3 regions of the Denitratisoma sp. DHT3 genome follow, and region 2 is predicted to be linked to each of the others. Evidence: riboswitches for the same ligand, from Rfam matches in the RefSeq annotation. Region 2 holds a riboswitch; each other region holds the start of a gene.
The links. Region 2 has a riboswitch for S-adenosylhomocysteine ahead of ahcY (adenosylhomocysteinase). Riboswitches for the same ligand answer to the same signal wherever they lie in the genome.
Positions count from the first base shown of each region.

Region 1: linked by a shared signal. The riboswitch ahead of metH (methionine synthase) and the one ahead of ahcY (adenosylhomocysteinase) in region 2 are both predicted to bind S-adenosylhomocysteine.
Region 3: linked by a shared signal. The riboswitch ahead of ahcY (adenosylhomocysteinase) and the one ahead of ahcY (adenosylhomocysteinase) in region 2 are both predicted to bind S-adenosylhomocysteine.

Region 1 covers NZ_CP020914.1:2,428,982-2,439,020, forward strand. Annotated here, with positions in the region: gene B9N43_RS11165 (molybdopterin-dependent oxidoreductase) at 1-2,773, shown strand, start outside; gene B9N43_RS11170 (molecular chaperone TorD family protein) at 2,770-3,405, shown strand; gene metH (methionine synthase) at 3,441-7,067, opposite strand; S-adenosyl-L-homocysteine riboswitch at 7,246-7,337, opposite strand; gene B9N43_RS17205 (hypothetical protein) at 7,393-7,548, opposite strand; gene B9N43_RS11185 (TetR/AcrR family transcriptional regulator) at 7,750-8,406, shown strand; gene B9N43_RS11190 (cytochrome P450) at 8,547-9,800, shown strand; gene B9N43_RS11195 (rubredoxin) at 9,820-9,984, shown strand.
Region 2 covers NZ_CP020914.1:2,248,534-2,258,572, reverse strand. Annotated here, with positions in the region: gene B9N43_RS10415 (hypothetical protein) at 1-176, shown strand, start outside; gene cobO (cob(I)yrinic acid a,c-diamide adenosyltransferase) at 187-804, shown strand; gene B9N43_RS10405 (cobyrinate a,c-diamide synthase) at 804-2,102, shown strand; gene B9N43_RS10400 (TetR/AcrR family transcriptional regulator) at 2,440-3,072, opposite strand; gene metK (methionine adenosyltransferase) at 3,509-4,675, shown strand; S-adenosyl-L-homocysteine riboswitch at 4,696-4,785, shown strand; gene ahcY (adenosylhomocysteinase) at 4,807-6,225, shown strand; gene metF (methylenetetrahydrofolate reductase [NAD(P)H]) at 6,248-7,078, shown strand; gene B9N43_RS17695 (TetR family transcriptional regulator) at 7,194-7,901, shown strand; gene cofH (5-amino-6-(D-ribitylamino)uracil--L-tyrosine 4-hydroxyphenyl transferase CofH) at 8,119-10,039, shown strand, end outside.
Region 3 covers NZ_CP020914.1:3,245,699-3,255,737, forward strand. Annotated here, with positions in the region: gene B9N43_RS15025 (DMT family transporter) at 1-318, shown strand, start outside; gene B9N43_RS15030 (dodecin) at 343-552, opposite strand; gene metF (methylenetetrahydrofolate reductase [NAD(P)H]) at 629-1,459, opposite strand; gene B9N43_RS15040 (TlyA family RNA methyltransferase) at 1,446-2,309, opposite strand; gene ahcY (adenosylhomocysteinase) at 2,355-3,764, opposite strand; S-adenosyl-L-homocysteine riboswitch at 3,822-3,885, opposite strand; gene B9N43_RS15050 (TonB-dependent receptor) at 4,004-6,352, opposite strand; gene B9N43_RS17240 (hypothetical protein) at 6,506-6,670, opposite strand; gene B9N43_RS15055 (TonB-dependent receptor) at 6,731-9,163, opposite strand; gene B9N43_RS15060 (SDR family NAD(P)-dependent oxidoreductase) at 9,485-10,039, opposite strand, start outside.

The DNA of each region.
Region 1 (10,039 bases), 180 kb from region 2:
CGACCCGCGCCAGACGCCCAAGACGATCCGCTACCAGGATTACTCGGACATCTGGCGCGACAAGTGGAAGTGGGACAAGGTGGTGAAAGGCACCCACACCCGCGCCAACTGCATCTCCGCCTGTTCCTGGGACGTCTATGTGAAGGACGGCATCGCGTGGCGCGAGGAGCAGGCCGCGCTCTACGAACCGTCGCGGCCCGACGTGCCCGACTTCAATCCGCGCGGCTGCCAGAAAGGCGCCTGCTATTCCCACCTGCAGACGGCCGACTCCCGCATCACCCACCCCCTGAAGCGGGCCGGCGCGCGCGGCGAGGGCAAATGGAAGCGCATCAGTTGGACCCAGGCGCTGGACGAGATCGCCGACAAGCTGATCGATGCCGCGATCGCCGAAGGCACCGAATCCATCGTTTTCGACGACGGCACCACCAATGCCGGCTACGGTCCCGAGTCCGCCGGCGACATGCGCTTCGCCGAGGCGATCCAGGCCACCCGCATCGACTCCTGGGCCGGCGTCAGCGACATGCCGATGGGCGCGCTGCAAACCTGGGGTCTCTACAACTGCGAGGGCACCTCCGACGACTGGTTCCGCTCCGACTACATCGTGATCTGGGTCGGCAACCCGGTCTATACGCGCATTCCCGAAGTGCATTTCATGCACGAGGCCCGCTATCGGGGCGCCAAGCTGGTGGTGGTGGCGCCGGACCTGAATCCGAGCACCGTGCATGCCGATCTCTGGCTCAACATCAAGCCGGAGACCGATGCCGCCCTGGGCCTGGCCTGCGCCCAGGTGATGATCGAGGAGGGGCTGTTCAAGCGCGACTACGTGCTGGAACAGACCGACCTGCCGTTCCTGGTGCGCCAGGACGACGGCCGCTTCCTGCGCCAGAGCGATCTGGTCCGGGGCGGCGCCGACAACGCCCTGTATCTCTGGGACGAGGCCACGGGGCAGCCGGTGGTGGCCCCCGGCTGCGAGGGCGACGGCAGCGGCGGCCGCAGCCTGCGCCTGGGCGCCCTGCGCCCGGCCCTCTCCGGCAGCTTCAGCGTGACCCTGGCCGACGGCGCCCGCGTCGAGGTGCGCACCGTCTTCGACCGCCTGCGGGCGATGCTGGACCGCGAATACCGCCCCGAGCAGGCGGCCGCCGTCACCGGCCTCAACCCACGGCTGATCCGCCGCTTCGCCCGCGAAATGGCGGCGGCGCCCGCGGCGATGATCTTCGCCTCCTGGGGCGCCTGCAAGCATTACCACAGCGACCTGTTCCAGCGCGCGATGCTGCTGCTGATGAACCTCACCGGCAACCAGGGCAAGCCCGGCGGCGGCATGCGCATCGCCTCCTGGTGGGGCATGGACGGGCTGGACGCGATGACCGAGGCGCCGCTGTCGCTGATGGACAAGCTGCGCCTGATCCCCAAGGCCCTGCGCGGCTTCACGCCGCGCGACTACGAGCAGATCTTCACCGAGATCAGCGACAAGTCGCCGATCACTCCGCTGATGGTTTTCCTCTACGTGCACGGCGGCTACAAGGAGATGTGGGACCAGGCCCATTTGCAGGACCCGGCCCTGCCCCGCCCGCTCAGCCAATACCTGCGCGAATCGCTGGACCGCGGCTGGATGCGCGTCCATCCCCCGGAGCACCGCGCGCCGCGGGCCTACCTCTTCACCGGCTGCAACCCGCTGCGACGCTGGCCCTCGCCCCAGATCGCCCGCGAGAAGCTGTGGCCCAAGCTCGACCTGGTGGTGTCGGTGAATTTCCGCATGAGCACCAGCGGCATGTTCGCCGACTACATCCTGCCGGTGGCCGGCTACTACGAGAAGTACGGCATCAAGTACGGGCAGAGCTACGTGCCCTACATCATCTGCGCCGACAAGGCCACCGAGCCCCTGGGCGAGGCCAAGTCCGACTGGGAGGTGTTCGGCCTGCTCAGCAAGCACGTGGCCGAACGGGCCAAGGCGCGCGGCATCGGCCCGGTGCGCGGCTTCCGCGACCAGCCGCTGGATCTGAGCCGGACCTACGCGCGGCACACCTCCGACGGCAAGTTCGATCCCACCGATCCGGAAGACCCGATCAAGCTGATGGACCTGATCTTCGCCAACAGCCCCAACGTCGCCGCCAAGAGCGGGCGCGAGGCGCTGCGCCTGGGCGCGGTGCCGGTCACCGCCCACGCCCGGCCCTCGCCCATCTACCAGAACTACAGCGACTTCGCCCAGGGCGACACCCACTGGCCGCACCGCGACTTCGTCGAAAAGCGGGTCGCCTGGCCCACCCTCACCGGCCGCCAGCAGTTCTATCTGGACCACCCCTGGTTCCTCGAAGGCGGCGAGGCCCTGCCGGTGCACAAGGACCCGCCCCACGCCAGGAGCAAGTATCCGCTGCGCATCAACGGCGGCCACACCCGCTGGAGCATCCATGCCATCTGGCGCGACCTGCCGCTGATGCTGCGGCTGGAGCGGGGGCAGCCGGTGTGCTTCATGAATCCGGCCGACACCGCCGCCCGCGGCATCGGCGACGGCGACATGGTGCGGGTGTTCAACGACCACGGGCGTTTCGAATGCATGGTGAAGGTCGCCGCCGCCACCGCGCCCGGCGAGGTGATCATCTACCACGCCTGGGAGGCGTACCAGTTCAAGGGCTGGCAAGGCCAGCAGGAGCCGGTGGAAGCGCCCTGGAAGGCCCTGCACCTGGCCGGCGGCTACAGCCACCTGCACTACCGGATGTTCTACGGCGGCCCCAGCCACGCGCCGCGCGGCGCGCCGGTCGAGGTGGAGAAAGCATGAACGCGCAAGCCCGCAGCCACCTGCGCTGCCACGCCTACGGCCTGCTGGCGGCGCTCATCGACTATCCGGACGACGCCTTCCCGCCCCTGGTCGCCGACGGCCGGGCGATGCGGCAGTGCCGGCAGGTGCTGGGCGCACTCCACCCCGCCCTGGAAGCGTGCGTCGCCTGGCCGGACCTCGCCGACGCGGGCGACGGCGCGGACGCCCTGGCGGTGGAATACACCCGCCTGTTCGACGTCGCCGGCAGCGGCGGCCCCCTTTGCCCGCTCCACGGCGGCGGCTACCGCCCCGATTCGCGGATGCAGCTGCTGCGGGAACTGGTGCGCTTCTACAACCACTTCGGGCTGACCACCGAAGCCGCGCCGGCACGGGAACTGCCCGACCATCTGGCGACCCAGCTCGAATTCCTGCACTACCTGAGCCGGCTGGAGAGCGACTGCCTGGCGCACGACACCGACGCCGACGACTGCCGCCGGGCGCGCCGCGACTTCCTCGAACGCCACCTGGCCCCCTGGCTGCCGCAACTCGCCCGGCGTCTGGCGCAGCACCAGGCGCTGCCCTTCTACCGGACCCTGGGGGAGCTGCTGGCGCGCTTCATCCGTCTGGAAACGGAAGCGCCGGCGCTCTCCTGAGCGCCTGCCGCGCTCCGATCCCTGGCCAGCCCTGGCTACAGGAGCGGCGCCAGCCAGCGTTCCGCCTCGCCCACCGACATGCCGTTGCGGCCGGCCCAGTCCTCGGCCTGGTCGCGGCCGATCTTGCTGACCGCGAAGTAATGCGCCCGCGGATGGGCCAGGTAGAAGCCCGACACCGCCGCCGCCGGGGTCATCGCGTAGCTCTCGGTGAGCCTCATGCCGATCCGCGCCTCGACGTCGAGCAGCCGGAACAGTCCGCCCTTGGCGGTATGGTCGGGGCAGGCCGGATAACCCGGCGCGGGGCGGATGCCCTGGTAGGCTTCCGCGATCAGCGCGTCGTTGCCCAGCGCCTCGTCCGCCGCGTAGCCCCAGTATTCCTTGCGCACGCGCTCGTGCAGCCATTCCGCGCAGGCTTCGGCGAGCCGGTCGGCGAGCGACTTGAGCATGATCGCGTGATAGTCGTCGTGGTCCGCCTCGAACTCGGCGAGCTTCTTCTCGATGCCGATGCCGGCGGTGCAGGCGAAGGCGCCGGCATAGTCGGCCACTCCACCGGCATCCGCACGCGGGGCGACGAAATCGGCCAGGCATTCGTTGGCCTTGCCCTCGGGCCGCTGGTGCTGCTGGCGCAGGCCGTGCCAGGTCATCAGCGGCGCGCCTCGCGCCTCGTCGGCGTAGAACTCGATGTCGTCGCCGCGGGCGTTGGCCGGGAACAGGCCGAACACCGCGCGCGCGGTCAGCCACTTCTCGGCGACGATGCGCGCCAGCATCGCCTGGCCATCCTTCAGCACGCCGCGCGCCGCCTCGCCCACGGTGGCGTCGTCCAGTATCTTGGGGTAGCTGCCGGCCAGATCCCAGGTCTGGAAGAAGGGGCCCCAGTCGATGTAGCGCGCCAGCGTCGCCAGGTCGATGTCGGCCAGCACGGTGATGCCCGGCGTGCGCGGCTTCACCGGCGCGTAGTCCAGGCGCGTCGCGTTGGCCCGCGCCGCCGCCAGGGGCAGCAGGGTCACGCCCTTCTTCTGCGCGTGCTGCTGGCGCACCCGATCGTAGTCGGCGGCGATCTCCGCCTTGTAGGCGGCGGACTGCTCCGCCGACAGCAGCCTGGTCACCACGCCGACGGCGCGCGAAGCGTCGGGCACGTAGATCACCGGACCGCGATAGCCGGGGGCGATCTTCACCGCCGTGTGCGCCCGGCTGGTGGTGGCGCCGCCGATCAGCAGCGGGATCGCCCCGCCCTCCGCGTCGCCGGCGCCGAAGCCCTGGCGCTCCATCTCGGCGGCGACGTGGCTCATCTCCTCCAGCGAGGGCGTGATCAGGCCCGACAGGCCGATCACCTGCGCACCGTGCTCCCTGGCGGCGTGCAGGATCTTCTCGCAGGGCACCATCACGCCCAGGTCCACGACTTCGTAGCCGTTGCAGCCCAGCACCACGCCGACGATGTTCTTGCCGATGTCATGCACGTCGCCCTTGACCGTGGCGACCACGATCCGGCCCTTGCTGGCGGCGCCGCTCCTGCGCTTCTCCTCCTCGATGAAGGGCACCAGGTGGGCCACGGCCTGCTTCATCACGCGGGCCGACTTCACCACCTGGGGCAGGAACATCTTGCCGGCGCCGAACAGGTCGCCGACCACGTTCATGCCGGCCATCAAGGGCCCTTCGATCACCGCCAGCGGCGGCCTGCCCGCGGCTTCCAGGGCGGCGCGGCACTCCTCGGCATCGGCCACCACGAACTCGGTGATGCCCTTCACCAGCGCGTGCTCCAGGCGCTTTTCCACAGACCACTGGCGCCAGGCCAGGTCCTGGACCTGTTCCTTCGCCTGGCCCTTCACCGTCTGGGCGAATTCCACCAGGGCGTCCCCGGCCCCCGGCTTGCGGTTGAGCACCACGTCCTCCGCCTTTTCCCGCAGCACCGGGTCCAGGTCGTCATAGACGCCGAGCTGGCCGGCGTTGACGATGCCCATGGTGAGCCCGGCCCGCACCGCGTGGTAGAGGAACACGGTGTGGATCGCCTCGCGCACCGGCTCGTTGCCGCGGAAGGAGAAGCTGACGTTGGAGACCCCGCCGCTGGTCCTGGCGTGGGGCAGATTGGCGCCGATCCAGCGCACCGCCTCGATGAAGTCCACGGCGTAGTTGTCGTGCTCGGGGATGCCGGTGGCGATGGCGAAGACGTTGGGGTCGAAGATGATGTCCTCGGCGGGGAAGCCGTCGGCCACCAGCAGATCATAGGCGCGCTTGCAGATCCCGGTCTTGCGGGCGAAGGTGTCGGCCTGGCCCTGCTCGTCGAAGGCCATCACGATCACGGCGGCGCCGTAACGCTTCGCCAGGCGCGCCTGTTCGAGGAATTGCGCCTCGCCCTCCTTCATCGAGATGGAATTGACGATGCCCTTGCCCTGCACGCACTTGAGGCCGGCCTCGATCACTTCCCACTTGGAGGAGTCCAGCATCAGCGGCACGCGGGCGATGTCCGGCTCGCAGGCGACGCGGTTGAGGAACTGCACCATCGCCGCCCGCGAATCCAGCATCGCCTCGTCCATGTTCACGTCCACCACCTGGGCGCCGTTCTCGACCTGCTGGCGGGCCACGACCAGGGCGTCCTCGAAGCGGCCCTCCAGGATCATGCGGGCGAAAGCCTTGGAGCCGGTGACGTTGGTGCGTTCGCCGACATTGACGAACAGCGAGTCGGCGCCGACGTTGAACGGCTCCAGGCCCGACAGGCGCAGGCGCGGCTCGGGCGCGGCCGGGGCGCGCGGCGCGAGTCCGGCGACCCGCTCGGCGATGGCGCGGATGTGCTCGGGCGTGGTGCCGCAGCAGCCGCCGACGATGTTCACCAGCCCCGAGCGGGCCCAGTCGCCGATCTCCTCGGCCAGCATCGCGGGCGTCTCGTCGTAGCCGCCGAAGGCGTTGGGCAGGCCGGCGTTGGGGTGGGCGGAGACCAGGCAGTCGCACAGGCGCGAGATCTCCTCGACGTGCTGGCGCAACTCCTTCGCCCCCAGCGCGCAGTTGAAGCCGAAGGCCAGGGGCTGCGCGTGGCGCAGGGAGTTCCAGAAAGCCTCGGGGGTCTGGCCCGACAGCGTGCGCCCGGCGGCGTCGGTGATGGTGCCGGAGATCATCACCGGCCAGCGCCGCCCCGCTTCGTCGAAGAAACGCTCGACGGCGAACACCGCGGCCTTGGCGTTCAAGGTGTCGAACACGGTCTCGATCAGCAGGATGTCGGCACCGCCGTCGGTGAGGCCGCGCGCGGCTTCGAGGTAGTCGGCCACCAGTTCGTCGAAGGTGACGCTGCGGAAGCTGGTGTCGTTGACGTCGGGCGAGAGCGAGGCGGTGCGGCTGGTGGGGCCGATCACGCCGGCGACGAAGCGCGGCTTGTCGGGCGTCGAATACTTGTCCGCCGCCTGCCGCGCCAGGCGGGCGCCGGCCAGGTTCAGTTCGTGGGCCAGGTCTCCCAGTCCGTACTCGGCCTGGGAGATGCGCGTCGAATTGAAAGTGTTGGTCTCCAGGATGTCGGCGCCGGCCGCCAGGTAGGCTTCGTGGATGCCGGCGATCACCTCGGGCCGGGTCAGCAGCAGGAGGTCGTTGTTGCCCTTCAGTTCCTTGCCGTGGTCGCGGAAACGCTCGCCGCGGTAATCGGCCTCGGCCAGGCCGTGGCGCTGGATCATGGTGCCCATCGCGCCGTCGAGGATCAGCAGGCGCCGCGCGGCCAGGGCGCGCAGTTCGGCGCTGCGGTCGGGCTGCGGGGCGGCGTCGAGGACAGTGGGGGTGTGGGGGGTGGTCACGGCAATCTCCAATCCATGACCGGAACCGGAGCGCCGATGCGGCTCACCTGTATCCCGGTCAATATTCCAGGTTCGGTGAGCGCCGTTGGAGAATTCCGAGCCTAGGGCCGGGGCTGGACGATCTTCGGTCCGGCCCGCTACCTTGCAGCGCTCCTCGGAAACGCGCGCATTATAGCGTCGGGCAGGCGACATGGGTCGCCGCTGACGCGGGCACCCCCTATTCGGTGCGATAGCCGATGCGGACGCCGCCCCAGTGGCGTCCCTTGACATAGACCGGCGCCGAGATGTCGTGCATCACCTCGCCGGTATCGCGGCGGTAGGTCTGGATCAGGAACGGCAGCGTGTGGCGCCCGGTGCCGGCGTAGCTTCCCATCAAACCGACGGCGAGAAGCGCCGTGCCGCACACCAGTCCATGACGACGGGCTGACCACCCTGGATAGTCGATCGATCCGTTCCATCGCACTTCCTCCTTTGCCTTTGAAGGACAGGAGCGCAAGGCCGAGGGCAAAGACTTACATCATCCTTATGGCGCCCCCAGCGGCAAACGCCACCGCTGGCGAATACCCTCGATAGAATGATGACCTTTCCGACCTGCCCGTCCTGTCACCTCATGGAAAGCCCCGCGGAGACCTCATCGACCGCCGACCGCATCCTCGACGTCGCGGAAAACCTGTTCGCCGCCAAGGGCTACAAGGCCGCGTCGCTGATCGAGCTGGCCGAGCAGGTGGGCATTCGCCCGCCCAGCCTCTACAACCATTTCCGCAACAAGGAGTCGCTCTACAAAGCCGTGCTGGAACGACTGCTGGGCCACTTCCAACCGCTGATCGCCGAGGCCGCGACCTTCTCCCCGCACGACAAGAACGCGGTCCTGGCCTGGACTCGCCAGATGGTGGAACTGCACTTCCGCCATCCCAACTTCGCCCGTCTGCTGCAACATGCCGCCCTGGCCGAGGCGCCGGGTACGACGGAGATGCTGACCCGGTTCTTCCGCCCCCTGTTCGCGCCGTCCGCCGGCGGCGGCGTCACCTTGTCGCCCCCCTTGCTGCCCTGGGCCACCATGGCCTTCCACAACGTGCTGGTGTCCTACATCACCATGGCGCCGCTGTACCGCAACCTGATCAACCAGGACCCGTTCTCGGCGGAAGCCCGGCAGCGCCATCTGGAGATGGTGCTGGAAATGGTGAACTCCGCCCTGACGCGTCCCGAATCCCCGTTCGCCTCCGCCGCCTGAACGCCGCCCCGCCGAACCGGCAACGACCATCGAGGCACATCGCACCCACCGTGCCCATTGACACTACAGACTAATAGTTGTTAGCTTGCCGACTCCATAACAAGGCGCGTTCCCCCGCGCATCCAACAAGGAGACGACCCGTGACAGCAACCCCCAACCCCCGTCTGCCCGACGGCATCGACATTTTCAGTCCCGCCGCCTACGGCGATGAAGCCCGGCTCCATGCCGATTTCACCCGTCTGCGCCGCGACATGCCCGTCGCCTGGGTGGACCGGGAGCCCTACCGACCGTTCTGGACCGTGGTATGCAACGAGGACATCAAGCTGGTCGAGAAGAACCACGACATCTTCGTCAGCGCGCCGCGCCTGACCCTGATTCCCAAGGCCATCGAAGAAGCCACCCTGCAGATGTTCGGCTCCCGCACCGGCGGGTCGCGCACCATCCTCGACATGGACGAGCCCGACCACGCCAAGTACCGCGACGTTTCGGCGCGCTGGTTCATCGGCAGCGGGCTGCGCAAGCTCACCCCGCGGATCGAGGCCATCGCCGACAGCTTCATCGAGAAAATGAAGTCGATGGACGGCCGCTGCGATTTCGCCAGCGACATCGCGGTCTGGTATCCCCTCGAAGCGATCACCTCGATTCTCGGCGCGCCGAGCGAGGACGGCCCCTACATCCTGCGCATGACCCAGGCCCTGCTCGCCGCCGGCGATCCCGACCTGCAAAAGGAAGGCGACTACGGCATGGCCGCCTACGGTGAATTCATGGGCTACCTGGGCAAGCTGCTGGCCGACCGCCAGGCCAACCCGACCGACGACCTCACCAGCGCGATCGCCAACGCCCGGATCGACGACAACCCCATCGGCATGATCGAGGCGCTCTCCTACATGATGGTGACGATCACCGCGGGCCACGACACGACCTCGGCCGCGCTCGCCGGCGGCATGTACGGCTTCATCACCCACCCGCAGGAGATGGACAAGCTGCGCGCCGATCCGCAGCTGATGCGCAACGCCAGCAACGAGATCTGCCGCTGGGTCTCGCCGGTGCGTCATTTCGTCCGCACCGCCACCGAGGACTTCGTCCTGCGCGACACGACCATCCGCGCCGGCGACGCCGTCGTCCTCTTCTATCCCTCGGGCAACCGCGACGAGACGCTGTTCGAGAATGCCGACGCGTTCCGTATCGACCGCGACACCTCGGGCCACGTCGCCTTCGGCTACGGCGTGCACGCCTGCGTCGGCCGCCAGCTGGCGCTGTTCGAACTGGACGCTTTTTTCAGCCGGCTGATCCCGCAGTTGAAGCGCATCGAACTGGCGGGCGAACCCAAGATGATCGCCTCCAATCTGGTTGGCGGCTTCCGCAGCCTGCCCGTACGCTACGAATTCAACTAACCCCACCCTGGAGCGACAAATGAAACGCTGGATGTGCATGACCTGCGGCTTCGTCTACGACGAGGCCCTGGGCCTTCCCAATCACGGCATTGCCCCCGGTACCCGCTGGGAAGACGTGCCGGCGGACTGGATCTGCCCCGACTGCGGCACTCCCAAGAGCGACTTCGTGATGGAGGAGTTCTAAGGAAACGCGGATCAAGTCCGTTCGCCCTGAGCCCGTCGAAGGGCTCAGGGCGAAG
Region 2 (10,039 bases):
GTGGTAGCTTCTATCTCTATTCCGGGCATTTTTCCAACCCCAACTGGAGTGAGTATCTGGCCCGCAGCACCCAGTATCTTCCCCGCTGTCTGGTGGCCATGGGCCTCTGGTTGAGCCTGGCGACCCTCATTCACAGCTTGTTGCTGGTACGCCGTCGCAACCCTGTCCATCACTGAGATTCAAGTCATGAACGAGAGTCATAACGAAGCACGCAATCAGCGTCACAGCGCCCGCATGCAGCGCAAAAAAGCGTTAGTGGATCAGCATATCGCCGAAGCCCAGACCGAGCGTGGCGTGCTGGTGGTTAACACCGGCAATGGCAAGGGCAAGTCCTCCTCCGCCTTTGGCGTGGTGGCCAGGGCACTGGGCCACGGCATGAAAGTCGCGGTGATTCAGTTCATCAAGGGCCGCTCCGACACGGGGGAGGAGGCCTTCTTCCGAGGTTTTCCCGATCTGGTGAGCTGGCATGTGATGGGAGATGGCTTCACCTGGGACACCCAAGACCGGGACAAGGACGAGGCTCGAGCCCAGGAAGCCTGGAACCTTGCCGCCCGCTATCTGGCGGATCCCGCCTATGGCCTGGTAGTGCTGGACGAATTCACCTATCCCCTCAAGTACGGCTGGCAACCTCTGGCGCCGGTGCTGGAGACACTTGCTGCACGCCCCCCCCTACAACATGTGATCATCACTGGCCGGGCGGCGCCGCCAGACTTGATCGCCGCAGCGGATACGGTAAGTGAAATCAATCAGGTGAAACATTCCTTCGCTGCTGGGGTTAAGGCCATGCCCGGACTGGAGTGGTAATGAAAACCCTGAGCCAATGCCCCGCCCTCCTCATCGCTGCCCCCTCTTCGGGTCAAGGCAAGACTTTGGTTACCGGCGCCCTGGCCCGCCATCATCGGCGGCTAGGTCGGCAAGTACGCGTCTTCAAATGCGGCCCCGACTTCCTTGATCCCCAAATACTGACTGTCGCCTGTGGTGCCCCGGTCTATAACCTGGATTTGGGCATGGGAGGCGAGGCGGATGTGGCATCGCACCTTGCCAGTGCGGCACAGGATGCTGACCTGATCCTGGTGGAAGGAGTAATGGGACTCTTCGATGGCAGGCCCTCAGCCGCTGATATTGCCTGTAGATTCAAGATTCCCGTGCTCGGCCTGATTGATGCCTCAGCCATGGCACAAACCTTTGGTGCCATGGCCCATGGACTGGCCAGCTACCGACCCGAGTTACCCTTTGCCGGTGTACTGGCAAACAGGGTCGGCAGCCCCCATCACGCCGAACTACTGCGCAATAGCTTGCCCCCCGGTATAGCGTGGTTCGGCGCACTGACAAGGGATGATGCCGTCGCCCTGCCCGAACGCCATTTGGGTTTGTGGCAGGCGGATGAGATCGACGACCTGGAAATACGTTTGGACCTACTGGCGGACCAGATCGCCAATACCACCAGCGCCGATCTACCACCCAAAGTTGAATTCCCGAGCATTCAGGGCGATGACATACCGCCTTTACTGGCCGGGCGCACCATTGCCATTGCACGGGATGCCGCCTTCAGCTTCATCTACCCGGCCAACCTGGATGCGTTACGCCGTTTGGGTGCAACCCTTTGTTTTTTTTCACCTCTAGCGGGTGATCCTTTGCCCTCTTGTGATGCCCTTTGGCTGCCCGGCGGTTATCCGGAACTTCATGCGCCGGCCTTAGCCCGTCGCCATGACCTCTGGCAGCAGCTCACCGCTCACCACGCGGAGGGGAAACCACTCCTGGCTGAATGCGGTGGCATGATGAGCTTATTTGAAAGCCTTGTAGATCAAGAAAATAACTGCCATCCACTTGCCGGATTGCTACCTGGAAGTTGTGTCATGGGTTCACGCTTAGCCGGACTGGGGCTACAACAAGTCAATCTGCCGGAGGGGACTTTGCGCGGACACACGTTCCACTACTCCCGCTGCGAAACGCCCTTGAAGCCCTATGTACAGGCACACGACCCCGATGGGAAAACAGGTGAAGCAATTTACCGACTCCGCCGCCTTACCGCATCGTATGTACACTTCTACTTCCCATCAAACCCAGTAACGACGGCGCTACTCTTCCTTCCACTTGCATAGCTGAGCATTCTCTTACGCCGCCAGGCTTTTGGGTTCCGTGACTTCCAGGTAGAGGGTGGTGCGGAGGCAGGGTAATCCCCCCATTTCTACTCTAATTGCCGGGGGGATTACCCATGTTCATGGCCTCACAGTTCAAATGCCCAAATCCTTCGAGGTTTTTATGCGCCGATGCGTCACGTACTGGGGAGCATCCCCTGTGTGACGTTTGTCTTCATCAACCAGCGTGCTACGCAGATCAAGGTCCTCAAATGGAGGGGGCAGCGGCTGGAGCAAGGACAATTCTTGTCTGACTGGTGCCAAGTGGTGACAATGGAAGTGCCATGCATACGGCAGGGGGTTACTTTCTTAGGCGATTGATTCCAAATAAGGCCGCCTCGATGAAGGGGCGAATGTGGTTCTCATCTAAATTGTTTCCCGTAAAGAAAATACGGTTAACAATAGGCCCCATAACAACATCGGCCGCTGCATCGAGATTTAAATCTGGTGGAAGTTCATTTCGGGCAACGGACCTTTCTAAGACATCCATCAATGGCTGTCTTCGTGCCTTAAAAACAGGTGCCATCCTTTTGGCAAGTGCAGCGTCATGTGCTCTCTCGCCACCGATGGCAGCGAGAACTAGAGCTAATGGAGTTGAATTCAAAGAGTGCACAAAGTCCTTGAGTAGTTCTTCAAGATCATCAATGAGGCTTCCAGTATCCGGGGATTTTAAGGTTGGCAGTTCTTCAAACGCATCCATAACCAACGGCAACTTGGAAGGCCACCGTCTGTAAATTGTGGCCTTACCAACACCGGCCTTTGTCGCAACTCCAGAGATGGTGAGCCGTTCGTAGCCGATATCTGCGAGTAACTCTAGAGTTGCACTAAGAATGGCGCGATGAGCGTCATCGCTTCTCGGACGCCCTGGGGCTGCGTGACTTTTTCGCGACTTAGCCTTATTTCGTGAATTTGATTGGAGTGTGGCCTTCAGCATGCGTTTGATCTCCATCGTGTAGATCGATTCAGTGGGCAACATAAATCCCTTTCGCTTTTATCACACATTAGGGTGACCAGATCGAGCCCACCCTTATACGATATCAACAGTATCGTAAATAGTAAATCCATGTAGAGCGCGATGCTGCTTTCATATGGTGAAAAGTGTTAAATATCATGACTGTGTTGCACATATTGTGCATGGTTGACAATCTCAATACCAGGCTTGTAGTATAACAATACGCAACGCCTCGTATTGTTTATTGTAACGCACATGATTTTCAGGTGAGCGGCCGCCGAGTTAATTGGACAACTTGCGAGGCGGATGGGCCGGGTTGTTGGCTCGAAATATCGCTAAAGCGTCGACTGCCTTTGTTCCCCGGAGACTGTCGCGCCAAACGCAAAACCCGGGGAAAACTAAACAGGAGCAGCTCGTTATGTCTCAAGAATACTTTTTCACTTCCGAATCGGTTTCCGAAGGCCACCCGGACAAGGTCGCCGACCAGATTTCGGATGCCATCCTCGACGCCATCCTGACCCAGGACCGCCATGCCCGGGTTGCGGCAGAAACCCTGACCAACACTGGTCTGGTAGTGCTGGCCGGGGAGATCACCACCCACGCCAACGTCGATTACATCCAGGTCGCCCGGGACACCATCAAGGAAATCGGCTACGACAACACCGAATCCGGCATCGACTACAAAGGCTGCGCCGTTTTGGTGGCCTACGACAAGCAGTCCCCCGACATCGCTCAGGGCGTGAATAAAGCCTACGACGACAACCTGGACCAAGGTGCCGGCGATCAGGGCCTGATGTTCGGCTATGCCTGTGACGAGACCGACACCCTGATGCCCCTCCCTATCCACCTGTCCCATCGCCTGGTGGAGCGCCAGTCCCAACTACGCAAGAACGGCCGGCTTTCCTGGCTGCGCCCGGACGCTAAATCCCAGGTTACGGTACGCTATAAGGATGGCAAGGCCGATGCCATCGACACCGTGGTGCTGTCCACCCAGCACTCTGCGGACATTAGCCTTGATGACATTCGGGAAGCGGTGATCGAGGACATCATCAAGCCAGTGCTGCCCAAGGAACTGATCAAGGGCGAGATCAAGTATCTGGTGAATCCCACCGGCCGTTTCGTGGTGGGCGGCCCCCAGGGGGATTGCGGCCTCACGGGACGCAAGATTATCGTGGACACTTACGGTGGCGCGGCCCCCCACGGCGGAGGTGCCTTCTCGGGCAAGGACCCCTCCAAGGTGGACCGTTCCGGCGCCTATGCCGGCCGTTATATCGCGAAGAACATCGTCGCCGCGGGCCTGGCCAGCCGGTGCCTGGTCCAGGTGTCCTACGCCATCGGTGTTTCCCAGCCCACCAGCGTCTGGGTCACTACCTACGGCACAGGCAAGATTTCCGACGAGAAGATCGCCGATCTGGTGAGAAGGCACTTCGACCTGCGTCCCAAAGGCATCGTCAACATGCTTGACCTGCTGCGCCCCATCTACAAGAAGACAGCGGCTTACGGCCACTTTGGTCGCGAAAATGCTGGACTACCTTGGGAACTGACAGATAAGGCTGCCGCGTTGAGGGCGGATGCGGGTTTGTAGCATTGCATTAAGAAGCTTGTTATTCCGAGAGGCGCTGCAGCAGCTATTCCTATCTGGGAAGAACTGTCAGGCTCGGAACGACAAGTTGTAAGAAACGGCGCCTGTTCAACTCAATTTGAACGGAGACCATTATGAGTGTAAGTGCTGTATTGAAATCTGCCCCTGACTACGCTATTGCCGACCTGGGCCTGGCCGACTGGGGCCACAAGGAAATCCGCATCGCGGAAACCGAGATGCCCGGCCTGATGGCCATCCGCGAGGAATTCGCCAAGAGCCAGCCCTTGAAGGGCGCTCGCATCACCGGGTCGCTGCACATGACCATTCAGACCGCGGTTCTGATCGAGACCCTGGTGGCCCTCGGCGCTCAGGTGCGCTGGGCTTCCTGCAACATTTTCTCGACCCAGGATCACGCCGCCGCAGCCATCGCCAAGGACGGCATCGCCGTCTTCGCCGTCAAGGGCGAGAGCCTCACCGACTACTGGGACTACACCCACCGCATCTTCGAGTGGTCCGATGGCGGCCATTCCAACATGATCCTCGACGACGGCGGCGACGCCACCCTGCTGCTGCACCTGGGTGCCCGGGCCGAGCAGGACATCGCGGTGCTGGCCAAGCCCGGCTCCGAAGAGGAGACCATTCTCTTCGCCAGCATCAAGGCCAAGCTGGCCAGCGACAAGGCCTGGTATTCCACCCGCCTGGCGAAGATCAAGGGCGTCACCGAGGAAACCACCACCGGCGTCCATCGCCTGTACCAGATGCATCAGCGGGGCGAGCTCAAGTTCCCCGCCATCAACGTCAACGACTCGGTGACCAAGTCCAAGTTCGACAACCTCTACGGCTGCCGCGAATCCCTGGTGGACGGCATCAAGCGCGCCACCGACGTGATGATCGCCGGCAAAATCGCCGTGGTCTGCGGCTACGGCGATGTGGGCAAGGGCTCGGCCCAGGCCCTGCGCGCCCTCTCCGCCCAGGTCTGGGTCACCGAGATCGACCCGATCTGCGCCCTCCAGGCCGCCATGGAAGGCTATCGCGTGGTCACCATGGAATACGCCGCCGACAAGGCCGACATTTTCGTCACCACCACCGGCAACTTCCACGTCATCACCCATGAGCACATGGTGAAGATGAAGAACAACGCCATCGTCTGCAACATCGGCCACTTCGACAACGAAATCGATGTCGCTTCCCTGGAAAAGTACCAGTGGGAAGAAATCAAACCCCAGGTGGACCACGTCATCTTCCCTGATGGCAAGCGCATCATCCTGCTGGCCAAGGGGCGACTGGTGAACCTCGGTTGCGGCACCGGCCATCCGTCCTATGTGATGTCCTCCAGCTTCGCCAACCAGACCATCGCCCAGATCGAGTTGTTCACCAAGACCGCCGCGTATCCGGTGGGCGTGTATACCCTGCCCAAGCATCTGGACGAAAAGGTGGCCCGCCTGCAGTTGAAGACGCTCAACGTGCAACTCACCGAGCTGACCGATCAGCAGGCAGCCTACATCGGGGTGCCCAAGGAAGGCCCCTACAAGGCCGACCACTACCGCTATTAATGCTTTTCATGAATGAATAGTCATGACTAAGCAAATTTCATTCGAGTTTTTCCCTCCACAAACTCTAGAAGGTATGGAGAAGTTGAGGAAGACGTGGGAGGCACTGGAAAGCCTGAATCCAACATATTTTTCAGTGACATTTGGTGCTGGTGGATCAACTCGTGACCGGACCCTGGAAACGGTATTGCAAATACAGCGCTCTGGATTAAGTGCGGCGCCGCATTTGTCATGCATTGGGGCAACGCGAGATAGTCTCGGAAATATGCTGGAGGACTACAGAAGTGCAGGAGTAAGTCGCATCGTTGCCTTACGAGGCGATTTGCCTTCTGGATTTGTTGCGCCAGGTGAGTTTCGCCATGCGTCAGAACTGATTCAGTTCATCCGGCATGAAACTGGTGACTTCTTCCATCTGGTAGTCGCCGGATATCCTGAGGTTCATCCAGAATCGAAGTCCAACCGAGACGATATTGAAAATTTTGTTCGAAAGGTAGAAGCTGGTGCCGACTCTGTAATAACGCAATATTTCTACAACGTAGATGCCTACATACAATTTGTTGACCAGGTTCGATCACGGGGTGTCCATATTCCTATTGTCCCCGGCATCATGCCCATATCTAACTTCGAAAAAATCGTCAGATTTTCTGATGCATGTGGCGCGGAGCTACCGCGCTGGATGCGCAAGCGCTTCGATGATTTTGAGAATGATGCAGAGTCAGTAAAAGCATATGGTTTAGACCTCGTGTCGGACTTATGTAGGCGTTTGTTGGAGAGTGGCGCTCCGGGCTTGCATTTTTACACCCTCAACCAGTCACCGTTGGTGGCAGAAATTTGCCGTCGTATTGGGGTGGCTTGATCTCCAGAAGGCGGCAACCCCGCCTTCTGGAAATTCCAAGAAAACGGCAATAGGTCATTTGTATATCTGAAATACATCTTTAGCCAGTTGTTATTGGCCATTGGAGCATATTGATATGGCACGTAGGCGGAAAGAAGAGGCAGACCAAACCCGCTCCCGAATTCTTGAGGCGGCTGAACGAGTATTTTTGGCGCGTGGCGTCAGCCTGGCAAGTATGGATGAGATAGCAAGAAACGCCGGTGTTACCCGGGGCGCGATTTACTGGCATTTCACTGGCAAGCGAGATATTTTGAATGTGCTCTGCATGGAGCTTCGCATATGGCTACTGCAGGTTAAAGATGACCTAGCCGTACAACTTGATCTGCACGAGCCGCTAAATGCTGTAGCGCTTGTATTGAAGAAGTCGGTCGCGGATCTTGAGAATCATCAGAAGATTCGGAAGGCGCTAAAAATTATCCTCACTTGCTCCGAGTATCAGGAAGATTGCGGGCCAATCTGGAATGAGCTTCAGAATACCCAAAACGAACTACACCGCATGACAGCACTTGCTTACCACCAAGCCGCTTTACAGAATGCTTTGAAAGCTGAACTAGTTCCAGAACGGGCAGCGCAAGACACCCGCATTTTTATAGAGGGGTTAGTGAGTTTGATGGTGATGACGTCATTTGTTGGAAATGCTTCACAATTGATTGACTACCACATCGATTTGAGAAGAAAGGTCCCGGCAAGTGTCTGCAATTCTGATAACACTGGGGCAACATCAAAAGAGCAGCAATCACTTCATTCCATTAGAGCCCTTGAGCATGTTGGCGAGTGGTTATAAAAATTGCGAAATTAGCTACAGCAGATGAATCTTAATTTCTGGGCAATCGTTTTAATGTCCCGTTTATTCTAATAAGACCGTTTTCATGTTTTCCGACGAAAACCACCAGGTAAAAAATACCCTTGCAGGCATAGGATTCCCGCAAGAGAGAGCCCTGTCGCAAGCAACTGCGAATGCTGCCGCTGAAGCATTAATCCGGCAAGGATTCCACCAAGTAGTGGAACATTTCACTGTCCAGAGCCTCCACCTGTCCAGCGACACCCGCAAACTGAACGCCATCATCGACACGGCCCGCCAGGGCCATCGCCTGAGCCGGGAGGAGGCCCTGGCCCTGGCCGACTGCCAGGACCTGCCCGCCCTTGCGACAGCGGCGGAAGCCCTGACCCTGGAAGGCTTCGGCCGCATCGTCACCTATTCGCGCAAGGTCTTCATTCCGCTGACCCAGTTGTGCCGGGATGTCTGCCACTACTGCACCTTCGCCCAGGCGCCCCGGGAACTGGCCAGCCCCTACCTCAGTCCCGAGGAAGTCCTGGCCATCGCCCGGGCCGGCGCCACCGCGGGCTGCAAGGAAGCCCTGTTCACCCTGGGCGACAAGCCCGAGCTGCGCTACGGTGCCGCCCGTCGTGCCCTGGACGAGATGGGCTACGCCAGCACCCTGGACTATCTGGAAGCCATGGCCCGCCTGGTATTCGAGGAGACGGGCCTCTTGCCCCACCTCAACCCGGGAATCATGAGCGCCGAGGAAATGGCCCGGCTGCGCAAGGTCTCCTTCTCCATGGGCATCATGCTGGAATCGGCCTCGCCCCGCCTGTGCGAAAAGGGCATGCCCCACCATGGCTCCCCCGACAAGGACCCGGCAGTGCGCCTGGCCTGCCTGCGCACCGCCGGGGAACTGGCGGTGCCCTTCACCAGCGGCATCCTGATCGGTATCGGCGAAACCCGGGCCGAGCGCATTGAATCCCTCTTGGCCCTGCGGGACCTGAACGACGAATTCGGCCACATCCAGGAAGTCATCATCCAGAACTTCCGGGCCAAGCCCGACACCAAGATGGCGGATGCCCCGGAGCCCTCCCTGGACGAACATCTATGGACCCTGGCCGTGGCCCGCCTGATCTTCGGTTCGGCCATGTCGCTCCAGGCGCCCCCCAACCTCCAGCGCGACGGCCTGGCAGCCCTGGTGGGTGCCGGGGTCAATGACTGGGGCGGCGTCTCCCCGGTAACTCCCGACCACGTGAATCCGGAGGCCCCCTGGCCCCACCTGGTGGAACTGGCCGCCGAGACCACGGCGGCGGGACGCCACCTGGCGGAACGCCTGGCCCTGGCGCCGGCCCACGCACTGCAGGCGGCGCGCTGGGTGGATGCCGCCCTGATGCCGGCCCTGCTGGCCCGCATCGACATTTTTGGTCGTGCCCGCACCGATAGTTGGCACGCTGGCGCCGGACACCCCATGCCGGTCCATGCCGCCGCCTGGGTGGATCCGGAGCGTCCCATTGCGCCCCATCCCGAGATCGCCGCCATCATCGACAAGGCACGGGCCGGGGCCGATCTCTCCGAGGCCGAGATCGTCGCCCTGTTCGACTCCGAAGGCGACGACTTCCGCGCCGTGCTGCGGGCCGCCGATCAGTTGCGAGCCGAAGTGGTGGGGGACGGCGTCTCCTTCGTGGTGAACCGCAATATCAACTACACCAACATCTGCTCCTACCGCTGCAATTTCTGCGCCTTCGCCAAGGGTCGGGCCACCCCGGAACTGCGGGGCCCGGCCTACCGACTGGACCCGGCCCAGGTGGCCGACATCGCCGAAGAAGCCTGGAACAAGGGCGCCACCGAGGTCTGCATGCAGGGCGGCATTCATCCCGAGTACACCGGCCACACCTACCGGGAGATCATCGAGGCGGTGAAGGCCCGGGTGCCGGACATGCATCTGCACGCCTTCTCGCCCCTGGAGATCCATCAGGGGGCCAGCACCCTGGGCATGGGCCTCCACGACTACCTGCGCATGCTGAAGGAGGCCGGCCTGTCCACCCTGCCCGGCACCGCTGCCGAGATCCTGGACGACGAGGTGCGGGCGATCATCTGCCACGACAAGCTCAGCACCCAGGAATGGCTGGAAGTGGTGCGGGCCGCCCACGAGGTGGGTA
Region 3 (10,039 bases), 1.0 Mb from region 2:
CTCGCCCTGCTGGTGTCGGGGCTGGCGACATTGACGCACTTTTTCCTCGCCCAGCCCGTGGCGGCCCTGGTCCAGCCCTGGCCGGTCTATGTTTATGCCCTGGCGATGGCGCTGCTGTCCACCGTGTTCCCGGTGTTCGCCCAGTCCGCCGCGATCCGCCGCATCGGCAGCGGCCGCGCGGCGCTGATCGGCACCCTGGGGCCGCTCTTGACCATCGGCATGGGCTGGGCCGTGCTGGACGAGGCCATGTCCCTCTGGCAACTGGCCGGCTGTGCGCTGGTGGTGGCCGGCATTCTGCGGGTCAGCCGGGCCGGTTGAGGCGGGCCGGCTGAGGCGGACGCCCTACTCGTCGAGCAGCAACCCCACCTTCAGCGTCACCTGCCACTGGCCGATGTGGCCGTTCTCCAGCCAGCCCCGGGTTTCCGTCACCTCGAACCAGCGCAGGTTGTGCAGGGTCTTGTCGGCCCGGGCGATGGCGTTCTTGATGGCGTCCTCGGTGCCCAGCCTGGACGACCCGGTGACCTCGATGATCTTGTAGACATGGTCCGACATGGCACACCCCCTTCGCGCTTCACGGAATGGACATACATTCCGTTTATAGCCCAGGGGACATGTCCGGCAATGATGACTACAAGCCCAGGCGGCGCACGATCTCGGTGGTCAGAGCGGACTGGTTGAGGGAATAGAAATGCAGGCCGGGCGCACCGCGGTCCAGCAGGCGCTGGCAGAGCTCGGTCACCACGTCGAGGCCGAAGGCGCGGATGGATTCCGCGTCGTCGCCGTAGCCTTCGAACTTGCGCCGCATCCAGCGCGGAATCTCGGCGCCGCAGGCGTCGGCGAAGCGGGACAGTTTGGAAAAGCTGCCGATCGGCATGATGCCGGGCACGATCGGGATGGCGACGCCGAGCGCGCGCGCCTCGCCGACGAAATGCTCGTAGGCGTCGGCGTTGTAGAAGAACTGGGTGATCGCGGCGTCGGCGCCGGCCTCCACCTTGCGCTTGAAGTTCCTCATGTCCTCCTGCGCGCTCTTCGCCTGGGGGTGCCATTCGGGGTAGGCCGCGACCTCGATCTGGAACCAGTCGCCGGTTTCCTGGCGGATGAATTCCACCAGTTCATTGGCGTAGCGCAGCTCGCCGGGATGGGCCATGCCGGAAGGCAGGTCGCCGCGCAGGGCGACGATGCGGCGGATGCCGGCGGTCTTGTAGCGGCCCAGGATGTCGCGGATCCTGCCCTTGGTGGAACCGACGCAGGAGAGATGGGGCGCGGCCTGATGGCCTTCGCGCTGGATCTCCAGCACCGCGTCCAGGGTGCGCTCCTGGGTGGAGCCGCCGGCGCCGAAGGTCACCGAGAAGAAGGCCGGATTCAGCGCCGCCAGCCGGGCACGCGCTTCCCGCAGCTTGACGGCGCCTTCCGGCGTCTGGGGGGGGAAAAACTCGATCGAAAGTTCAGGCTTGCTCATGGCATGTCCAGAGAAAGAATTCACGATTCCCGTCGCCGCCGGCGATGGGACTGTCGAACCAGCCCCGCACCCGCAGCCCGGCCGCGCGGGCGGCCTCGCTCAATTTTGCCGCCACTTGCGGATAGAGCGCGGCGTCGCGCACGATGCCGCCCTTGCCGACGTGTTGTGGGCCGACTTCGAACTGGGGTTTGACCAGCAGCAGCATCTGCCCATGAGGTGCGAGCAGGGCCGGCAGGCGGGGCAGGACCAGGGTCAGGGAAATGAAGGAAAGGTCGCCGACGATCAGGTCGAAACCGGCGGCGGGGCAGTGGGCGCCCCGCGTGTCGAGCGCGCCGCGGTCGAGGAAGCGGGCATTGATGCCTTCCAGGCGGACGACTCGCGGATGCTCCCGCAAGCGCGGATGCAGTTGATCGTGCCCCACGTCCACGCCCACCACCCGGGCGGCGCCGGCCTGGAGCAGGCAGTCGGTGAAGCCGCCGGTGCTCTGGCCCAGGTCCAGGCAGACCCGGTCCCGCGGGTCGATGCCGCTCGCCGCCAGGGCGCCGGCCAGCTTGAGGCCGCCGCGCGACACGTAGCGGTCGGCATCGTCGTCGGCCACCGTCACCTCCGCGTTCGCGGGCAGCGATTGGGCAGGCTTGACCACCGCGACGCCGTCCCAGGAGACGCGCCCAGCCTCGATCATCCTTTGCGCGGCGGCGCGCGACGCCGCCAGGCCGTGCGCCACCAGCCAGGCGTCGGCGCGCAGCGCGTCGCCCTGCGCCTGCGCCGGCACGGGTGCTGGCACCGCCTCCCGCTCGTGCCGGGGCGGCTTGCGCTTCGGCGCGCGGGAATGGAAGGAGTTCATTGCCATGGCGGTTGGGCAGCGGCTCGATGACGACCCATCAATCGCGGTACGTCAATACCGATAGTGCTCGGTCTTGTACGGCCCCTCCACCGGCACGCCGATGTAGGCGGCCTGCTGCGGCGTCAGCGTCGTCAGTTGGACGTTGAGCTTCTTCAATTGCAGACGCGCGACCTTCTCGTCGAGGTGCTTGGGCAGCGTGTAGACGCCGATCGGATACTCGGCGGTGCGGGTGAACAGCTCGATCTGGGCGATGGTCTGGTTGGCGAACGACGAGGACATCACGTAGGACGGATGGCCGGTGGCGCAGCCCAGATTCACCAGGCGGCCCTTGGCGAGCAGGATGATGCGGTTGCCGCTGGGCAGGATGACGTGGTCGACCTGCGGCTTGATCTCCTCCCACGGGTACTGTTCGAGCGAGGCGACGTTGATCTCGGAATCGAAGTGGCCGATGTTGCAGACGATGGCCTGGTCCTTCATCTTCACCATGTGGTGGTGGTCGATCACGTGCACGTTGCCGGTGCAGGTGACGAAGATGTCGGCCTTGTCGGCGGCGTAGTCCATGGTGACGACGCGGTAGCCTTCCATCGCCGCCTGCAGCGCGCAGATCGGGTCGATCTCGGTGACCCACACTTGCGCGGAGAGCGCGCGCAGCGCCTGCGCCGAGCCCTTGCCGACGTCGCCGTAGCCGCAGACCACGGCGACCTTGCCGGCGACCATCACGTCGGTGGCGCGCTTGATGCCGTCGACCAGCGATTCGCGGCAGCCGTAGAGGTTGTCGAACTTGGATTTGGTCACCGAGTCGTTGACGTTGATCGCCGGAATCTTCAGCTCGCCGCGCTCGTGCATCTGGTAGAGGCGGTGCACGCCGGTGGTGGTCTCCTCGGTGACGCCCTTGATCTGGGCCAGCCGCGTCGAGTACCAGGCCGGGTCCTGCTTGAGCTTGGCGCGGATCGAGGCGAACAGCACGGTGGCCTCCTCGCTGTCGGGCTTGTCGAGCACCGAGAGATCCCGTTCGGCCTTGCTGCCCAGGTGCAGCAGCAGCGTGGCGTCGCCGCCGTCGTCGAGGATCATGTTGGAGTAGCCGCCATCTTTCCATTCGAAGATGCGATGGGTGTAGTCCCAGTAGTCCTCCAGCGACTCGCCCTTCACGGCGAACACGGGGATGCCGTCCTTGGCGATCGCGGCGGCGGCGTGGTCCTGGGTCGAGAAGATGTTGCACGAGGCCCAGCGCACCTCGGCGCCGAGCGCGGTCAGCGTCTCGATCAGCACGGCGGTCTGGATGGTCATGTGCAGCGAGCCGGTGATGCGCGCGCCCTTGAGCGGCTGGCTCTTCGCGTATTCGTCGCGGATCGACATCAGGCCGGGCATCTCGGTCTCGGCGATCCGGATTTCCTTGCGGCCCCAGTCGGCGAGCGCGAGGTCGGCAACGACGTAGTCGAAATCCTGGGTAGCTTGAGTCACAGCGTGGTACTCCTATGGCTGTGACCGGGAAGGATGCGGCTCACCCTCCCCGGTCGGGTCAGGCGAGCGCCGTTCTGAAATGTCCGAGCCTGGGGGGAGACCCTCGCAGCGCTCCTCGGAGGCGGCGGATTATAACCGTTGCCGCCACCCCATGAAAAACGGGCGCCGATGGTCATGCGACCATCGGCGCCCGCAAGATGTTGCCGTCCGGGGAGCGGAGATCCGCCCCTCCGGAATTCTTACCACTTGTAGTTCAAAGAGACACCGTAGGTACGCGGTTCCGTCCACTGGGCGACGCGATAGTAGCCACCGACGTCGATGTGGCCGAGCATCTTCTTCTGGTCGGTCAGGTTGCGCACCCACAGGGACAGGTCCGCGGCGCCCGGGCCGCCCACCGGCACGCCGGACAGCAGCAGACGGGCATTGACGAAGGTCATCGCCGGAATCGTCGACTCATCCACCGAGTTGCCCACGTTGACATTGGTGCCGACCGCCGTCTTCTGGCCACTGTAGTTGTAGTACTTGGCCGAGTAGTTGACATCGAGGATGCCGCGCAGCGTGCCCCACTGGGTCTTGGCCAGGCGGCCGTCCAGGCTCACGCTCAACTGATGCTTGGGCGCGTAGCCGAGCACGGTGTTGGACGCCACGTCGACCAGGGCGCCCCACTGGTTGCGGCCCAGGTACTCCTTGAACTTGGCATCCAGGTAGCCGTAGTTGGTCTGGAGTTTCCAGCCCGGCGCCAGCACGAAGCTGCCTTCCAGTTCGAAGCCCTGGCTCCGCGACTTGCCGGCATTGACGATCACCGGCGTGGTGCCGCCCGGGGGCAGCAGGGAAACGTGGAAGTCCTTCACGTCGGTGCGGAACACGGTGGCGTTCACCTGGGCCTTGCCGTCCCAGAAGCTGGTCTTCACGCCCAGTTCATAGGCGGTCGAGCGCTCGGGTTGGAAGGGCGTCATCGCTTGCGCCGACGTCGGGGCCTCCAGGGAGAAGCCGCCGCTCTTGAAGCCCTTGGCGACGCGGCCGAAGACGTTGACGCTCTCGTTCAGGCGATAGCTCAGGGCCATCACCGGCGTCGTGGCGGAGAAGCTGGCCGTATTGCTCTGGGGCGTCCAGGTCGGCTGATAGGCCACGGTGCCGTAAGCGGCTCCCGCGCTGGCGCCTACCGGCGTGTTGGGGCCGGGCATGGCGAAACCGGAAGTCGTGTAGATCTTCCAGATGTCGCCGCCCTTTTCCTCCGTGGTGCGGCGTACGCCCACGGTGGCCGTCAGCGCGTTGGTGAGCTTGTAGTCGACCTGGGCAAAGACCGCCTTGGCATCGGTCTTCACGCGGTAGTACGGCATCTGGTAGTAGGGGCCGCGGGGGTCCATGCCGAAGTTGTAGAACAGGCCGTTCTGGAAGCTCAGGGTGTTGCCGTCATCCCGGAACTGATAGTAGCCCAGCACGTAGTTCATGCGCTCGGTGTTGCCGATCCACTGGAACTCGTGCGAATAGGTGTCGTAGTGGGTGTCCTTGCCGGCGTTGAAGATGGGCAGCGGCGTGCCGTCCAGGTCGGTGCTGTCCTGGTAGCGCATCTTGCGGTAGCTGCCGATGTACTTCAGGCTGTTGTTGGCGTTCAGCTCGTAGTTGGCCGTCAGCATGTGGCCGGACACATCCAGCTTCTGGAAATACTGGCGGTTGGGGTCCGAGCCCACCGAGGAGGGATAGCCCGCATTCACGTACTGGGCCATCTGCGCCCGCAGACCGTTGAAATAGGGGTCGGTGCCGGTGACGAGCGGCGACGTGTACAGCTTGTTGTAACCCGTCGTGCTGATGAGGGAGCTGGGCGACGACGGCATTTCGTTGATGGTGCTGGTGTCGTAGGCGTAGTCGATCTTGAACTTCGGGCTGATGTCGAAGTTCGCCGCCAGACGGGCCGACTGGCGATTCTTGTCGCCCCACTTCTTGCCTGTGGGGTTGTTGATGAAGCCATCCTGCTCTTCGTTGCGCAGCGCGAAGCTCAGGCTCATCGCGCCGACCTTGGGCAGGTCGATGGACGCCCGCTCGACGTGGCGATGGCGGTTGCCCAGCTCGATGCCCACATTGCCACTGAAGACGCCGGCGGGCTTGCGGGTGATGAAGTTGATCGCGCCGCCCTCGGTGTTGCGGCCGAACAGCGTGCCCTGGGGACCGCGCAGCACTTCGATGCGTTCCAGGTCGGCGATTTCAAACAGGGAGCCCTGGTTCTTGCCGACGAAGACGCCGTCGAGGTAGAGGCCCACGGCGGGGTCGGCCCAGATGCCGGGCTGGCCGGAGTTCAGACCCCGGATGGCGACCGCCGAAATCAGGGGAGAGCTGTTGTTGGGCTTGATGGTGACGTTGGGTACCAGGCCGTCCAGGTTCTTCGCGCCTTCCAGACCGCGGGTCTCCAACTGCGCGCCGCCGATGGCGGCGATGGAAATGGGCACATCCTGCAGGCGCTCGGCGCGTTTCTGGGCGGTGACGATGACTTCTTCCAGCTTGCCTTCGTCGGCGGTGGCGCCGCCGGCATAGGCGGCCGCGATCATCAGGGGAAGTGCGCGCACGATGGCCGTGCTCTTACGGTAACGCATTGAAATTCTCTCCTACCGGTTCGAAATGGAGGTCCATGGGCATGGAGGAATCTTGCCAAGGCCATGGCCGGACGCGGATGGTAGATCGTGGTGATTCGTTGTTGGGGTGATGCCTGCATAGGCAGGAAAAAGTGGCTCGATATCGACTTGCGACTATCCGTCTGCCGGGCCGGTGTTCTTTTTTAATCGTTTGATTAATAGCGGTATCGAATTGAAGTTCACGATTGTTGTATTGCCGCGACATTCGGTGGCGGCAATGGGGGGCGGCAGACGCGCATTTCCGTTTTCCACGAATGAAAAACGGGCGCCGATGGTCATGCGACCATCGGCGCCCGCAAGGTGTTGCCGGCTACGGGCGGAAATCCGCCCGCGCGGCGATTACCACTTGTAGCCGAAGGACAGGCCGACCATGCGCGGCTCGGTCCAGGTGGCGACGCGGTAATAGCTGAGGTCGATGTAGTTCACCGGCTTGCGGACGTTGGCCAGGTTGCGCACCCACAGCGACACGTCGGCGCGGCCCGGTCCGCCGACCGGCACGCCGGCCAGGGTCAGGCGGGCGTTGACCAGGGTCTTGGACGGAATCAGGCACATCTCGGCATCGTTGGCGCCGCCCGCGTTGGGCGCGGCCAGGCTCTTGTTGCCCGCGAGGTTGTACATCTTGTCGGTATAGGTGACGTCCACCACGCCGCGCAGGGTGCCCCAGGCCGTCTTGGCGATGCGTCCATCCACGTTCAGGTTGATCGTGTGCTTGGGCGCGTAGGCCGGCGTCCGGTTGCTGGCGGTGTCGATCAGTGCGCCGCCGTTGTTCAGGCCGTTGTCCATGTACTGGTCGAACTTGGCGTCGATGTAACCCCAGCTCGCGCCGACGCGCCAGCCGTCGGCCACCACGAACTGGCCTTCGAGCTCCAGGCCCTGGTAGGTGGCCTTGCCCGCGTTCACGATGATCGAACTGGTCGTGCCCGCCACCAGCTGGTTGGTCTGCAGGTCGGTGATCTTGTTCTGGTAGAGCGCGCCGTTGATCTTCGCCTTGCCGTCCAGGAGGGTCGCCTTGAAGCCCAGTTCCGTCGTCGTGGATTTCTCCGGATTGAACGGCGTGGTGCGGGCCGCCGTCACCTGGGCCACCGAACCGCCGCCGGCCTCGGCGGCGAAGCCGCCGGAGCGGAAGCCCTTGGCGATGCGGCCATAGACGTTGAAGCCGTCATTGAACTTGTAGGTCAGGCTCAGCGCCGGCGTGGTCGAGGCGAAGGACTTCTTCGCCACGGCATGGAACACCGCCGGGTAGGCGACCGTCGTGGCGCCGGTCGGCTGCTTGGCGTAGTCCAGCGCCACGCCCGGCGCTATTACGGAAAGCGGATCGCCGAGGGAGGTGGTGACCGGGATGAGGGTGCCCAGGTTGATGAAGGCGGGCAGGCCGGCGGCCGTCATCGCGCCGTCGAAGGTGGTGCCGGTGCCGTACTGGCTGGAGTCGACGCCCTTCTCGTCGATGGAGCGGCGGACGCCCAGGCTGCCCGACCACTTGTCGTTGAAAGCGTAGTCCAACTGGGCGAACAGGGCCTTGGCCTCGACGCTGCCGGAGAAGTCGGTGGCGAAGTTGAAGCCGCCGCCGCTGGTCTGCGGGTTGTAGGTGTGGCTGCGCTCCTTGTAGGCATAGTAGCCGGCGACGTAGTTCAGGTTGCCGCTGCTGCCCACCCATTGCAGCTCATGGGAGTCGGTCTGGAGCTGGGTCGTGCGCCGATAGGCGTAGATGTTGGCGGTCACGCCGTCCAGATCCAGTGAGTCGGACCAGTCCATGTGCCGGTTGGAATAGATGTACTTGACCGTGTTGTTGGAGTTCACCTGGTAGGACAAGGTCAATGCGTGGTTGTCCGTCTTCATCTTTTCCCATTCGGCGATGCCGGGCGTGGTGTTGCGGGAAGAGGGGAAGCTGGTGGAGGCGCCCGCGATGATGGCGGCGCGCTGGGCGTAGGCGTTGTTGGCCGAGGTGTTGGTGGTGACGGGGCCCTTCCAGCCATACGGCGTATAGAGCGAAACCGGCAGCGGGGTGTTGTCGACGTCGGTGTGATCGAACGTGTAGTTGGCCTGGAACTTGGGCGTGACGTCCAGGGTGGCGGCGAGGCGATAGGACTGCTTGTCCACCTTGCCCGCGTCCTTGCCGGTGGTGGCGTTGCTGACGTAGCCGTCGCGCGTCTCGTTGCGGGCGGCCAGGCTCAGGTTCAGGGCGCCCATGCGCGGCAGGTCGATGGCGACGCGCTGGACGTTGGCGCCATGATTGCCCACGTCCAGGCTCACGGTGCCGCCGAACACGCCGCTGGGTTTCTTGGTCACGAAATTGATCGCGCCGGCCAGGGTGTTGCGGCCGAACAGGGTGCCCTGGGGGCCGCGCAGCACTTCCACGCGCTCCAGGTCGACGATGTCGAACAGGCCGCCCTGGTTCTTGCCGGCATAGACGCCATCGACGTAAGTGCCGACCGCGGTGTCGAGGAAGATCGAGGGCGAACCCGAGCCGCTGCCGCGGATCGAGATGATGGACATGGTGCTGTTGCCGGAGTTGCCGTAGCTCACCATCAGGTTGGGGGCGAGGGACGAAAGATCCTTGCTGCCTTCGATGCCGCGGGTCTCCAGTTGGCTGCCGCTGATCGCGGAGATGGAGATGGGCACGTCCTGCAGGCGTTCGGCGCGCTTCTGGGCGGTGATGATGACTTCTTCGAGCTTGGTTTCGTCCGCGATCGCACCGCCGGCGTAGGCGGCGGCGATCAGCAGGGGTAGTGCGCGTACTGCGAGGGTGGGTAGTGCGCTCTTCTTGTCACGCATTGCAATTCTCCTTCGAGTCGAAAAACTGAGGAGATGGCTACCCCCGTCAGTCATCGTTTTGGGGGAGGAACGCCACCTGAAACACTAAAAAGTGCCGCCGGCGATGATAGGGGTACCTGTAATGAGTATGCGGACACTGCTGCCTGAGCAGTTAATTGCCAAGGCGCGCAATGAACCTTCCGTTTGGGTGCCTGCAAGCGTTTGTTGCAAATAATCGAATGAATTTAAAGAACAATAAATCGATGTTCGTGATTGTTGCGCCAAGTCCACAAGGCTGGGCGGCGAGCCTGGGCATCGTTCGGAGGGGGCGGGGGCGGACGATCAGCGCATGGTCGAGCCGCCGTCGACGCTGATCACCTGGCCGTTGATCCATTCGCCCTCTGCGGAGAGCAGCAGGGCCACCATCGCGGCGATGTCCTCCGGCTTGCCAAGACGGGTACTGCGGGTGCGCTTCACCGCCGCATCCGCGAAGCCTTCCGGCAGGGTCTTGAGATTGTTCTCGGTCACCACGAAGCCGGGCGCCACGCAATTGGCGCGGATGCCGTGCTGTCCCCAGCGCGAGGCGACGTGGCGCATCAATGCGTTGAGGCCGGCCTTGGCCATGGCGTAGCAGGGCCGCTCCTCCTCGCCGATGAAGGCGGCGGCCGAGGTCGTATAGACGATGGCGCCGCCGCCCCGCTTGAGCAGCTCGGGGATGGCGGCGCGGGTGCATAGCAGGTGGCCGCGCAGATTCACCGCGATGGTCTGGTCGAACACGGCCAGGTCCACGTCCACGGCGTTGCTGTCCCGGAAGATGACGGACAGGTCCGCGGCGTTGACGTGGATCAGATCGAGGCCGCCGAAGGTGTTCACGGCCTGGGCCACCATGGCCTGGAC